DNA from 2 places in the Streptomyces sp. NPDC002324 genome. Region 2 is predicted to be linked to the other one. Evidence: predicted binding sites of a transcription regulator. Region 2 holds the regulator's gene; the other holds the start of a gene.
What was found. The regulator HspR, encoded in region 2, represses chaperone genes until heat shock. The targets are predictions, from matches to a motif close to TTGAGNNNNNNNNNCTCAA.
Positions count from the first base shown of each region.

Region 1: lon (endopeptidase La) is a predicted target of HspR. The motif match lies at 4,049-4,067, and genes of this name have one in related genera.

Region 1 is NZ_JBSFCF010000011.1:163,672-169,171, forward strand. Features, by position in the region: gene ACWCRJ_RS17490 (protein phosphatase 2C domain-containing protein) at 76-861, shown strand; gene ACWCRJ_RS17495 (MarR family winged helix-turn-helix transcriptional regulator) at 881-1,381, opposite strand; gene lon (endopeptidase La) at 1,624-4,026, opposite strand; gene ACWCRJ_RS17505 (rhomboid-like protein) at 4,271-5,203, opposite strand; gene ACWCRJ_RS17510 (TetR/AcrR family transcriptional regulator) at 5,369-5,500, opposite strand, start outside.
Region 2 is NZ_JBSFCF010000009.1:221,825-227,324, reverse strand. Features, by position in the region: gene dnaK (molecular chaperone DnaK) at 1-1,538, shown strand, start outside; gene grpE (nucleotide exchange factor GrpE) at 1,535-2,227, shown strand; gene dnaJ (molecular chaperone DnaJ) at 2,270-3,448, shown strand; gene ACWCRJ_RS15505 (heat shock protein transcriptional repressor HspR) at 3,454-3,915, shown strand; gene ACWCRJ_RS15500 (fibronectin type III domain-containing protein) at 4,009-5,500, opposite strand, start outside.

The DNA.
Region 1 (5,500 bases), on a different contig from region 2:
AGGAGGGTCGGGACCGTACGGCGACCGTTGTCGGCCTTTCGGGGATCTTGTGGCGGGCTCGTGCAGACTGGCCGAATGCGCACCGAACTGGTCTCGGAGCCCGGCGACCCGCTCCGCCCCAACGAGGACTTCGCGTCGGTGGCCCTGCCCGCGGGGGGACAGGGCGGCGCCCTCGTCGTCCTCGACGGCGTGACTCCGCCGCCCGACGGCTACGGCTGTCGACATTCGGTCGCATGGTTCACTTCCCGCCTCGGCGGCATCCTGACCGAACTGTCCGTTTCGGAACGGGATTCGCCCTTGCCCGACGTACTCTCACAGGCCATTTCCCGTACCGCCCGGGCCCACGTCCAAACCTGTGACCTTTCTCACCCACGAACCCCACAGGCCACGGTGGCCCTCGCCCGCTGGTCGCCGACGACCGTGGAGTACCTGGTGCTGTCGGACTCCGCTCTGCTGCTCGAACGGCCGGACGGCACGGCGACGGCCGTCCTGGACGACCGCCTGTCCCGACTGCCCCGGGCCTCCCTGGCCTCGGCCGCGATCGTCGACTCGACCGTGCGCAACAGGGAGGGCGGCTTCTGGACGGCGGCCGCCGACCCGGCCGTGGCGGCACGGGCGGTGACGGGAACCCTGCCGCGCGAGGAGGTCCGTTCGCTCCTGGGTTTGACGGACGGCGCGAGCCGGTGGGTGGAGACGTTCCGCGAGGGCGACTGGACGGCCTGCCTCACCCTCGTCCGCAAGACCGGGGCGCACGGCCTGGTGCGGCGGGTGCGGGAGCTGGAAACCACCGATGTGGAACGCGAGTTCCTGGGCCGGGGCAAGCGGCACGACGACGCGAGCGTGGTGTTCGTGCGGGAGTGAGGGGGCGGCGGCGCGCCGCTCAGCTCTCCACTCCGCGGTTCAACTGGTGCAGCAGATGCGCCAGTTGGGCCACCTCGTCCCGGTCCCAGCCCGCGAGCTGCCGCACGTACGCGACCCGGCGGGCGTCCCGGACCGCGCGGAAGCGGGCCCGGCCCTCCTCCGTGAGGTGGACGAGCCAGGCGCGGCCGTCGGCGGGGTCGGGCTCGCGGGCGATGAGGCCGAGGTGCTCCAGGGCTCGGAGCTGACGGGACATGGTGGCCTTGCCGACGCCGATGTAGGCGGCGAGTTCGGTGGCGCGCAGGCGGCCGGCCTCGTCGAGGCGGGCGAGGAGGCCGTAGGCGGCGGACTCCAGGTCGGGGTGGACGGCACGGGCCATCTCCCCGGACTTGGCGCGGGCGCGCCGCAGCAGGACCGTCAGCTCCCGTTCCAGCGCCAGGAACGCCTGGTCCATACCGCCCGCCGGCAGGTCGGCACCGACACCGCCGTCGCCGCCGTCGCCGTTTCCGCCTTCGTCGTGCACGTGGGTGCTCCTGATTCCGATTCCGGGTACCTGCGAGGGCCGCCTCTGGGCAGCACCGGTCAGTATTTCGCAGGTAGGGAGTGGACACCGTCCAGGTCGCCCGCGGGTCCGGTGGGGGCTGGTCGCGCCCCGGTTCCCCGCGCCCCTGCCTTTCGGCCCGAAGGGGCCGTAGGCCCTTCAGGGGCGCGGGGAACGGCGCGAGAAGTCCCACCGGACCCGCACCCGACGACGCACCCCACCCGTCACGCCGCCAGCGGCACCTCCACCCCCGCCGGGGTGAGCGCCAGCTCCAGCACCTGGCGGACGTCCGTGACCGCGTGGACGTCGAGCTTGTCGAGCACCTCGGCAGGCACGTCGTCGAGGTCGGCCTCGTTCCGCTTCGGGATGATGACGGTCGTCACGCCCGCCCGGTGCGCGGCGAGCAGCTTCTGCTTGACGCCGCCGATGGGCAGCACCCGCCCGGTCAGCGAGACCTCCCCGGTCATCGCCACGTCCGTGCGGACGAGCCGCCCGGACAGGAGCGAGGCGAGGGCCGTCGTCATGGTGATGCCGGCGCTCGGCCCGTCCTTGGGCACCGCCCCCGCCGGGAAGTGGATGTGCACGCCCCGGTCCTTGAGGTCGGCGACGGGCAGCTCCAGCTCCGCGCCGTGCGAGCGCAGGAAGGAGAGCGCGATCTGCGCCGACTCCTTCATCACGTCCCCCAGCTGGCCCGTGAGGGTCAGCCCCGCCGCGCCCGTCTCCGGGTCGGCGAGGGACGCCTCGACGTAGAGCACGTCGCCGCCCGCGCCGGTGACCGCGAGCCCGGTCGCGACACCCGGCACCGCCGTACGCCGCTCCGCCGGGTCCTGGGCCGACTCGGGCACGTGGTGCGGGCGCCCGATGAGCCCGCGCAGATCCTCGTCGGTGACGGTGAAGGGCAGCTCGCGCTGCCCCAGTTCGTGCTGGGCCGCGACCTTGCGCAGCAGCCGCGCCACGGACCGCTCCAGGTTGCGGACGCCCGCCTCGCGCGTGTACTCACCGGCCAGCCTGCGCAGCGCGCTCTCGTCGAGGACGACCTCGTCGGAGCCGAGGCCGGCCCGCTCCAGCTGACGGGGCAGCAGGTGGTCCCGGGCGATGACGACCTTCTCGTCCTCCGTGTACCCGTCCAGCCGGACCAGCTCCATGCGGTCGAGCAGCGCCTCGGGGATCGACTCCAGCACGTTGGCCGTGGCCAGGAAGACGACGTCGCTCAGGTCCAGCTCGACCTCCAGGTAGTGGTCCCGGAAGGTGTGGTTCTGCGCGGGGTCGAGGACTTCGAGCAGGGCCGCGGCCGGGTCGCCCCGGAAGTCGGAGCCCACCTTGTCGATCTCGTCGAGCAGGACGACGGGGTTCATGGACCCGGCTTCCTTGATGGCCCGCACGATCCGTCCGGGCAGCGCCCCGACGTACGTACGCCGGTGCCCGCGGATCTCCGCCTCGTCCCGGACGCCGCCGAGCGCGACGCGGACGAACTTGCGCCCCATCGCGTGGGCCACGGACTCGCCGAGGCTGGTCTTGCCGACACCGGGCGGTCCGACGAGCGCGAGCACTGCACCACCGCGCCGCCCGCCGACGACGCCCAGCCCCCGGTCCGCACGCCGCTTGCGCACGGCGAGGTACTCGGTGATGCGCTCCTTCACGTCCTGCAGACCGGCGTGCTCGGCGTCGAGCACCCGCTGGGCGCCCCGGATGTCGTACGCGTCCTCGGTGCGCTCGTTCCAGGGCAGTTCGAGCACGGTGTCGAGCCAGGTCCGGATCCAGCCGCCCTCGGGCGACTGGTCGCTGGACCGCTCCAGCTTGTCGACCTCCTTGAGCGCGGCCTCCCGTACCGTCTCCGGCAGGTCGGCGGCCTCGACACGCGCGCGGTAGTCGTCGGACTCCTCGCCGTCCTGTTCGCCGTTCAGCTCGCGCAGTTCCTTGCGCACGGCTTCGAGCTGGCGCCGCAGCAGGAACTCGCGCTGCTGCTTCTCGACGCCCTCCTGGACGTCCTTCGCGATGGTCTCGGCGACGTCCTGCTCGGCGAGGTGGTCCCGCAGCTGCTGGGTGGCGAGCTTCAGCCGGGCGACGGGGTCGCCGGTCTCCAGGAGCTGGATCTTCTGCTCGACGGTGAGGAAGGGCGAGTAACCGGAGTTGTCGGCGAGCGCGGAGACGTCGTCGATGGCCTGCACCCGGTCCACGACCTGCCAGGCGCCGCGCTTGCGGAGCCAGCTGGTGGCAAGTGCCTTGTACTCCTTGGCGAGTTCGGCGACCTGGCCGGGCAGCGGCTCCGGCACGCTCTCGTCGATGCTCGTCCCCTCGACCCACAGGGCGGCGCCGGGCCCGGTGGTGCCGGCCCCGATCCGGACCCGGCGGACCGCGCGGATGAGCGCGCCGGGGTCCCCGTCGGCCAGCCGTCCGACCTGCTCGACGGTCCCGAGCACACCGGTGGCCGCGTACGACCCGTCGATCCGCGGCACCAGCAGCACCTTCGGCTTCCCGGGCTCCGCCCGCGCCGCCGCCTGCGCGGCCTCCACCGCGGCCCGTACATCCGTGTCATTGAGGTCCAGCGGCACCACCATTCCCGGCAGCACGACCTCCCCGTCGAGCGGCAACACGGGCAGGGTGAGCGGTGCGGACGTCGAAGCCATGATCTCTCCCTCGGCAGTCAAGTTGAGCTATGCCGACTCAATGCACATGAGCCGAGGAATGTTCCCCGAGAGGCGGGGCGTTCGCTGTGGGCGATCAGCGCGGCGCCGGCGGCGGTCGGACCACGGGAACGCGTCGATGCCGGGCGGGGCCACGCACGACGCGACCGACCCGGGCTACGCGCCGCCGACCGTCGTGACCCCGGACCGCCCCGCACCGGCCTCCGGCAGACCCCGGCGACCCCGGTCAGTCGCCCCGGTCCGCCGCCCGCCTCCACCGCCGCACGACCGGCCACGTCGCCACCCCGATCGCCAGGGCAAGCAGATGTCCCCAGTTCGTCATCGGGTCCGTGAAGGCGACCAGGTCGTTCACCAGCATCCCGCCGAACATCAGCAGCGTCGGCCACCGCAGCCACGGTGACAGCAGCCCCGCCAGCGCGCCCGCGCTCGCCGCCACCCCGAAGCTGATGCCGTAGTCGAGGCGGTGGAGGGAGCTGCCGGGAAGGCGGCCGGCCAGGACGGCGAGGCCCACCGGAACCTCCGTGGCCAGGGTGGCGAGGACGTGGCCCAGCAGGAAGACCCCGGCCGTGCGCCACCCGCCGATCCGGCGTTCCAGCGCGGTCAGCACCAGCAGGAACCCCACGGCGTAGAAGGACGCGACCCCGCCCGCCACCCACAGCGCGCTCGCGAACAGTACGAGCGCCGGGGACCGCACCAGGTGGGCCACATCCGTGCTGGAGCCCTGGTGAAGCGCGTGCACCAGGGCGGGGCCCGCGTACTCGGCGACGATCGAGGTGACCACGAGGACGGAGGCGTAGAAGAAGGTGAAGGGCGTGCCGACGGGGGTGGGGAGCAGACGCCAGGGACGCGGGAGCCGGGAGCGCGGGAGCGGCAGGCGCGGGAGCGGGGCGTGCGGGAGCGGGGCGTGCGCGGGTTCTTCGCGCCCCGTGGACTCCGCGTCCCGTTCCGGCGTCCGGGCACGGTCGGCTGCCGCACCGGGCTGCCGCGGGATGCCGTCGAGAACAGGTTCGTGCACCGACGGGGGCACCTCGGCCCGCGCCACGCCCGCCCCGCTCGCCACGGGCTCCTCAGGCCCCACGGACGGCACGGACTGCACGGACCCCAAGGGCTCCGCGGACTTCAGGAACTCCACGGGCTTCACGGCCTCGGTGGCATCCAAAGCGAGGCGCTCCTTCCGGTTTCACCCCACCCTCGACGTTCCGATACGCCCCTGTCTGTGACCTCCGCCACCCTCGACCCGATTCACAGCGACTCGACAGCGGCGACGCCCCCGCACCCCGGCCCCACGCGCCCACGCGCCCTCGCGCCCTCGCGCCCACCAGCCCTACGACCGCTCCGCGCCGATGCCCCGTGACACCCGCTCCACGTACACCCGGAACCGCCCCGCCATGTCGAACCCCCGCGGATCCAGCACCCACTGGATCTGCAGCCCGTCCATCACGGCGGCCAACTCCTG
Region 2 (5,500 bases):
AGGCGTACCTGGGTGAGAAGGTCGCGGACGCGGTCATCACCGTCCCGGCGTACTTCAACGACTCCGAGCGCCAGGCGACGAAGGAGGCCGGTGAGATCGCGGGGCTGAACGTGCTCCGTATCGTCAACGAGCCCACCGCCGCCGCCCTCGCCTACGGCCTGGACAAGGACGACCAGACGATCCTCGTCTTCGACCTCGGCGGTGGCACCTTCGACGTGTCGCTCCTGGAGATCGGTGACGGCGTCGTCGAGGTGAAGGCCACCAACGGTGACAACCACCTCGGTGGTGACGACTGGGACCAGCGTGTCGTCGACTACCTGGTGCAGCAGTTCCGCGCCGGCCACGGCGTGGACCTCGCCAAGGACAAGATGGCCCTGCAGCGTCTGCGCGAGGCCGCCGAGAAGGCGAAGATCGAGCTGTCCTCCTCCACGGAGACCTCGATCAACCTGCCCTACATCACCGCCTCCGCCGAGGGCCCGCTGCACCTGGACGAGAAGCTCACCCGGGCCCAGTTCCAGCAGCTGACGGCCGACCTGCTGGAGCGCTGCAAGACGCCGTTCCACAACGTCATCAAGGACGCCGGGATCGCCCTCTCCGAGATCGACCACGTCGTTCTCGTCGGCGGCTCCACCCGTATGCCCGCCGTCGCCGAGCTGGTCAAGGAGCTGACCGGCGGCAACGAGGCCAACAAGGGTGTGAACCCGGACGAGGTCGTCGCCATCGGCGCCGCCCTCCAGGCCGGTGTCCTCAAGGGTGAGGTCAAGGACGTCCTGCTCCTCGACGTCACCCCGCTGTCCCTCGGTATCGAGACCAAGGGCGGCATCATGACCAAGCTCATCGAGCGGAACACGACGATCCCGACCAAGCGGTCCGAGATCTTCACCACCGCCGAGGACAACCAGCCGTCCGTGCAGATCCAGGTCTACCAGGGCGAGCGCGAGATCGCGGCGTACAACAAGAAGCTCGGGATGTTCGAGCTGACCGGTCTGCCGCCCGCCCCGCGCGGTGTCCCGCAGATCGAGGTCGCCTTCGACATCGACGCCAACGGCATCATGCACGTGACCGCGAAGGACCTGGGCACGGGCAAGGAGCAGAAGATGACCGTCACCGGCGGCTCCTCGCTGCCGAAGGACGAGGTCGACCGGATGCGCCAGGAGGCCGAGAAGTACGCGGAGGAGGACCACGCCCGCCGCGAGGCCGCCGAGAGCCGCAACCAGGGCGAGCAGCTCGTCTACCAGACCGAGAAGTTCCTCAAGGACAACGAGGACAAGGTCCCCGGCGACATCAAGACCGAGGTCGAGGCCGCCGTCGCCGAGCTGAAGGAAGTCCTCAAGGGTGAGGACACCGCCGAGATCCGCACGGCCACCGAGAAGGTCGCCGCCGTCTCGCAGAAGCTCGGCCAGGCCCTGTACGCCGACGCGCAGGCCGCGCAGGCCGCGGGCGGCGAGGCGGGCGCCGGTGACGCCAAGGCCGACGACGACGTCGTGGACGCCGAGATCGTCGACGAGGACCGTGAGCGCAAGGACGGTGCCGCGTGACGGAGGAGACCCCGGGCTTCGACGAGCAGCAGCCGCAGTCGGCTCAGCCGCAGCAGCCTGATGTCCCCTCCGGCTCTGACGACGCCGAGCCGAAGGCCGCCCCCCAGGAGGGGGCGGCCCCGGCCGGGGACGCGGCGGCGACGGCCCAGGTGGCCGGTCTGACGGCACAGCTGGACCAGGTGCGTACGGCGCTCGGTGAGCGCACGGCGGACCTCCAGCGCCTCCAGGCCGAGTACCAGAACTACCGCCGACGGGTCGAGCGCGACCGGATCACGGTCAAGGAGATCGCCGTCGCGAACCTCCTGACCGAACTCCTGCCCGTACTCGACGACATCGGCCGCGCGCGGGAGCACAGCGAGCTGGTCGGCGGCTTCAAGTCCGTCGCCGAGTCGCTGGAGACGGTCGCGGCGAAGATGGGCCTGCAGCAGTTCGGCAAGGAGGGCGAGCCCTTCGACCCGACGATCCACGAGGCCCTGATGCACAGTTACGCGCCCGACGTCACCGAGACGACGTGCGTGGCGATTCTCCAGCCGGGGTATCGCATCGGCGAGCGCACCATCCGCCCCGCGCGGGTGGCCGTGGCCGAACCGCAGCCCGGTGCGCAGTCCGCCAAGGCCGAGGAGTCCGAGGGCGCCTCCGGTGCCTCCGGTGCCGACGACAAGGAGAGCGGTGGCCCGGACGAGGGCTGACGCAGGCGGCATGCAGGCTGAGCGGAAGGAGGGACGTCGCGGATGAGTACCAAGGACTTCATCGAGAAGGACTACTACAAGGTCCTCGGCGTCCCCAAGGACGCCACCGAGGCCGAGATCAAGAAGGCGTACCGCAAACTCGCCCGCGAGTTCCACCCGGACGCCAACAAGGGGAACACCAGGGCCGAGGAGCGCTTCAAGGAGATCTCCGAGGCCAACGACATCCTCGGTGACCCCAAGAAGCGCAAGGAGTACGACGAGGCCCGCGCCCTCTTCGGCAACGGCGGCTTCCGCCCGGGGCCGGGTGCGGGCGGCGGCTCGTTCAACTTCGACCTGGGCGACCTCTTCGGAGGCGGCGCCCAGGGCGGGGGGCAGGCGGGCGGCTTCGGCGGGGGCATCGGCGATGTCTTCGGCGGCCTCTTCAACCGGGGCAGCTCCGGCACCACGCGCGTGCAGCCCCGGCGCGGCCAGGACATCGAGTCCGAGGTCACGCTGAGCTTCACCGAGGCCATCGAGGGCGCGACCGTCCCGCTCCGGATGTCCTCGCAGTCGCCCTGCAAGGCCTGTTCGGGCACCGGCGACGCCAACGGCACACCCCGCGTGTGCCCGACGTGCGTCGGCACCGGCCAGGTCGCGCGGGGCTCCGGCGGCGGCTTCTCCCTGACCGACCCCTGCCCCGACTGCAAGGGCCGGGGCCTGATCGCCGAGGACCCCTGCGACATCTGCAAGGGGTCGGGCCGCGCCAAGTCGTCCCGCACCATGCAGGTCAGGATCCCGGCGGGCGTCTCCGACGGCCAGCGGATCCGGCTGCGCGGCAAGGGCGCGCCCGGCGAACGGGGCGGCCCGGCAGGCGACTTGTACGTCGTCGTGCACGTCGACCCGCACCCGGTGTTCGGCCGCAGGGACGACAACCTCACGGTGACCGTCCCGGTGACGTATCCGGAGGCGGCCCTGGGCGGCGAGGTCCGGGTCCCGACCCTGGGCGGACCGCCGGTCACCCTGAAACTGCCTCCGGGCACCCCCAACGGCCGTACGATGCGGGCCCGGGGCAAGGGCGCCTTCCGCAAGGACGGCACCCGCGGGGACCTGCTGATCACCGTCGAGGTGAGTGTTCCGAAGGACCTGTCGGGGAAGGCTCGTGACGCCCTGGAGGCGTATCGCGAGGCGACCGCGGGCGAGGACCCGCGGGCGGAGCTGTTCCAGGCCGCGAAGGGAGCATGAATGTGATGGACGGCCGCCGTAGGCAGAATCCGTTGGGCAGGGCGTACGAGCTGACGGAAGAGACACCGGTGTACGTCATCTCGGTGGCCGCCCAGCTCTCCGGTCTGCACCCGCAGACCCTGCGCCAGTACGACCGTCTCGGCCTGGTCTCCCCGGACCGCACCGCCGGGCGCGGCCGTCGCTACTCGGCCCGCGACATCGAACTGCTGCGCACGGTCCAGCAGTTGTCGCAGGACGAGGGCATCAACCTGGCCGGCATCAAGCGCATCATCGAGCTGGAGAACCAGGTCGCGGCCCTCCAGTCGAGGGTCGCCGAGATGGAGGCCGCCCTCGACGGCGCCGCCGCGACCATGCGCCAGCGCGAGGCGGCGGTCCATGCCTCCTACCGGCGCGACCTGGTGCCGTATCAGGAGATGCAGCAGAGCAGCGCGTTGGTGGTGTGGCGGCCGAAGAAGGCCAAGGAGTAGGCGGCAGCGCGGCAGGCCCTACGGGCGGCTGGGGAAGCCATGTGAAGGGCCCGGTCTCGGTGCGAAGCGAGACCGGGCCCTTGTGGCGTTCCGTCAGGAGGCCGGTGGTACGGCCACGCTCACCAGTACCGGCAGCGAGGTGGTCCCGTCCGCGTGGACGCCGACGACCTGGTACCACAGGGAGGTGCCGGCCGGGACGTTCTCGTCGAGGAGCGGGTCGGAGTCCGGCAGCGCGTCGAACGTGGCGGTACGCGCGTTCCAGCGAGCGGCCCGGAAGGACGCGTAGTCCTCGGTGCCCGCGGGCGACCAGCCGTGCACCTGCACATGGCCGATGGCGGAGAGCGACGCGTCGGCCGCGTGCGTGGCTCCGGCCGGCGTGTCCACGGTGGGCCGCAGATCGCGCTCGGTGACCTGGACCGTGGTGCCCGCGCCGAGGTTCTCGGCGAAGTCGACGGGGCGGACGACGTAGCAGAGGTTCTCACCGTCCGCGACATCGACGTCCCGCCACGTCGTCTCGGTCACGCGGGTGTGGTCGACCTGTTCGGCGTCCGTGCAGACGCCGTCGGCGATCGTGCCCCGCCACACGGTGTACCCGTCGAGATCGGCGTCGGCCACCTGCGACCAGGTCAGGGTGGTGCCCCAGTCCTCGACGGTCGCGGTCACGGACGCCGGAGCCGCGGGCGCCTGCTTGTCGCTGCCGGTGGTGGCGGCCACCTCACCACTGCGCAGGCCCTCCTTGTCGTTGCTGTCGTAGCCGCTGACGGCGTAGCGGTAGGAGGTCCTGGTGGCCGCCGACCAGTCGGTGCACAGGTACTGGTCGGTGCCGTCGGCGAGATCGCGCTCGGTCCAGCGGCAGCGGTCGGTCACCTCGACCCATGTGGCGCTCGTGCCCGTGGCGCGGTAGACGCGGTAGCCCATGGAGGAGCCGCCGGTTCTGGAGTCCGCGTCCCAGGTCACGGTGACCGCGCGGGCATGGGGGAACGCCTTGCCGATGGTGGGTGCGGCCACCAGCCGGCGGGCGGCCCTGGCCGTGCTGTAGGCGGTGACCCGGCCGCTCGCGTCGATCGCCGCGATCCCGTACTCGTGCCGGGCGGAGCGGGTCACACCGGTGTCGGTCAGGGAGTTGCCAGTGGTCTGCCAGCTGGTGCCCCCGTCGATCGCGGAGTGCGACCGGAGCACCCGGTACCTCACTGCCCCGGGAACGGCGTCCCAGGTCAGGTGGATCCCGGTGTCGGTGCCGGTGGCGGTGAGGCCGGTCGGCGTGGTGACGGCGACACTGGTCACGGAGGCGGTCGAGGTGTCGGCGGAGCGGTTGCCGGCCTTGTCGTACGCCCGGACCAGGTACTCGTACGTCTCCCCGGTGGCGGCAGGGGTGTCGGTGTACGAGGTGGTGGTGGCCCCCAGGGTGCGCAGGATCTGCCAGTCGGTGGCGGTGGTGGCTGCCACGCGTCGGTACACCCGGTATCCGGCCAGGTCCGCCTCGGCGTTCTTCCGCCAGCTCAGCCCGGTCTGCTGGGTGGTGTCGGAGTAGGCGGCCGTCAGGCCGGCCGGGGCGAACGGCTTGACCTTGTCGACGTCGGCCGAG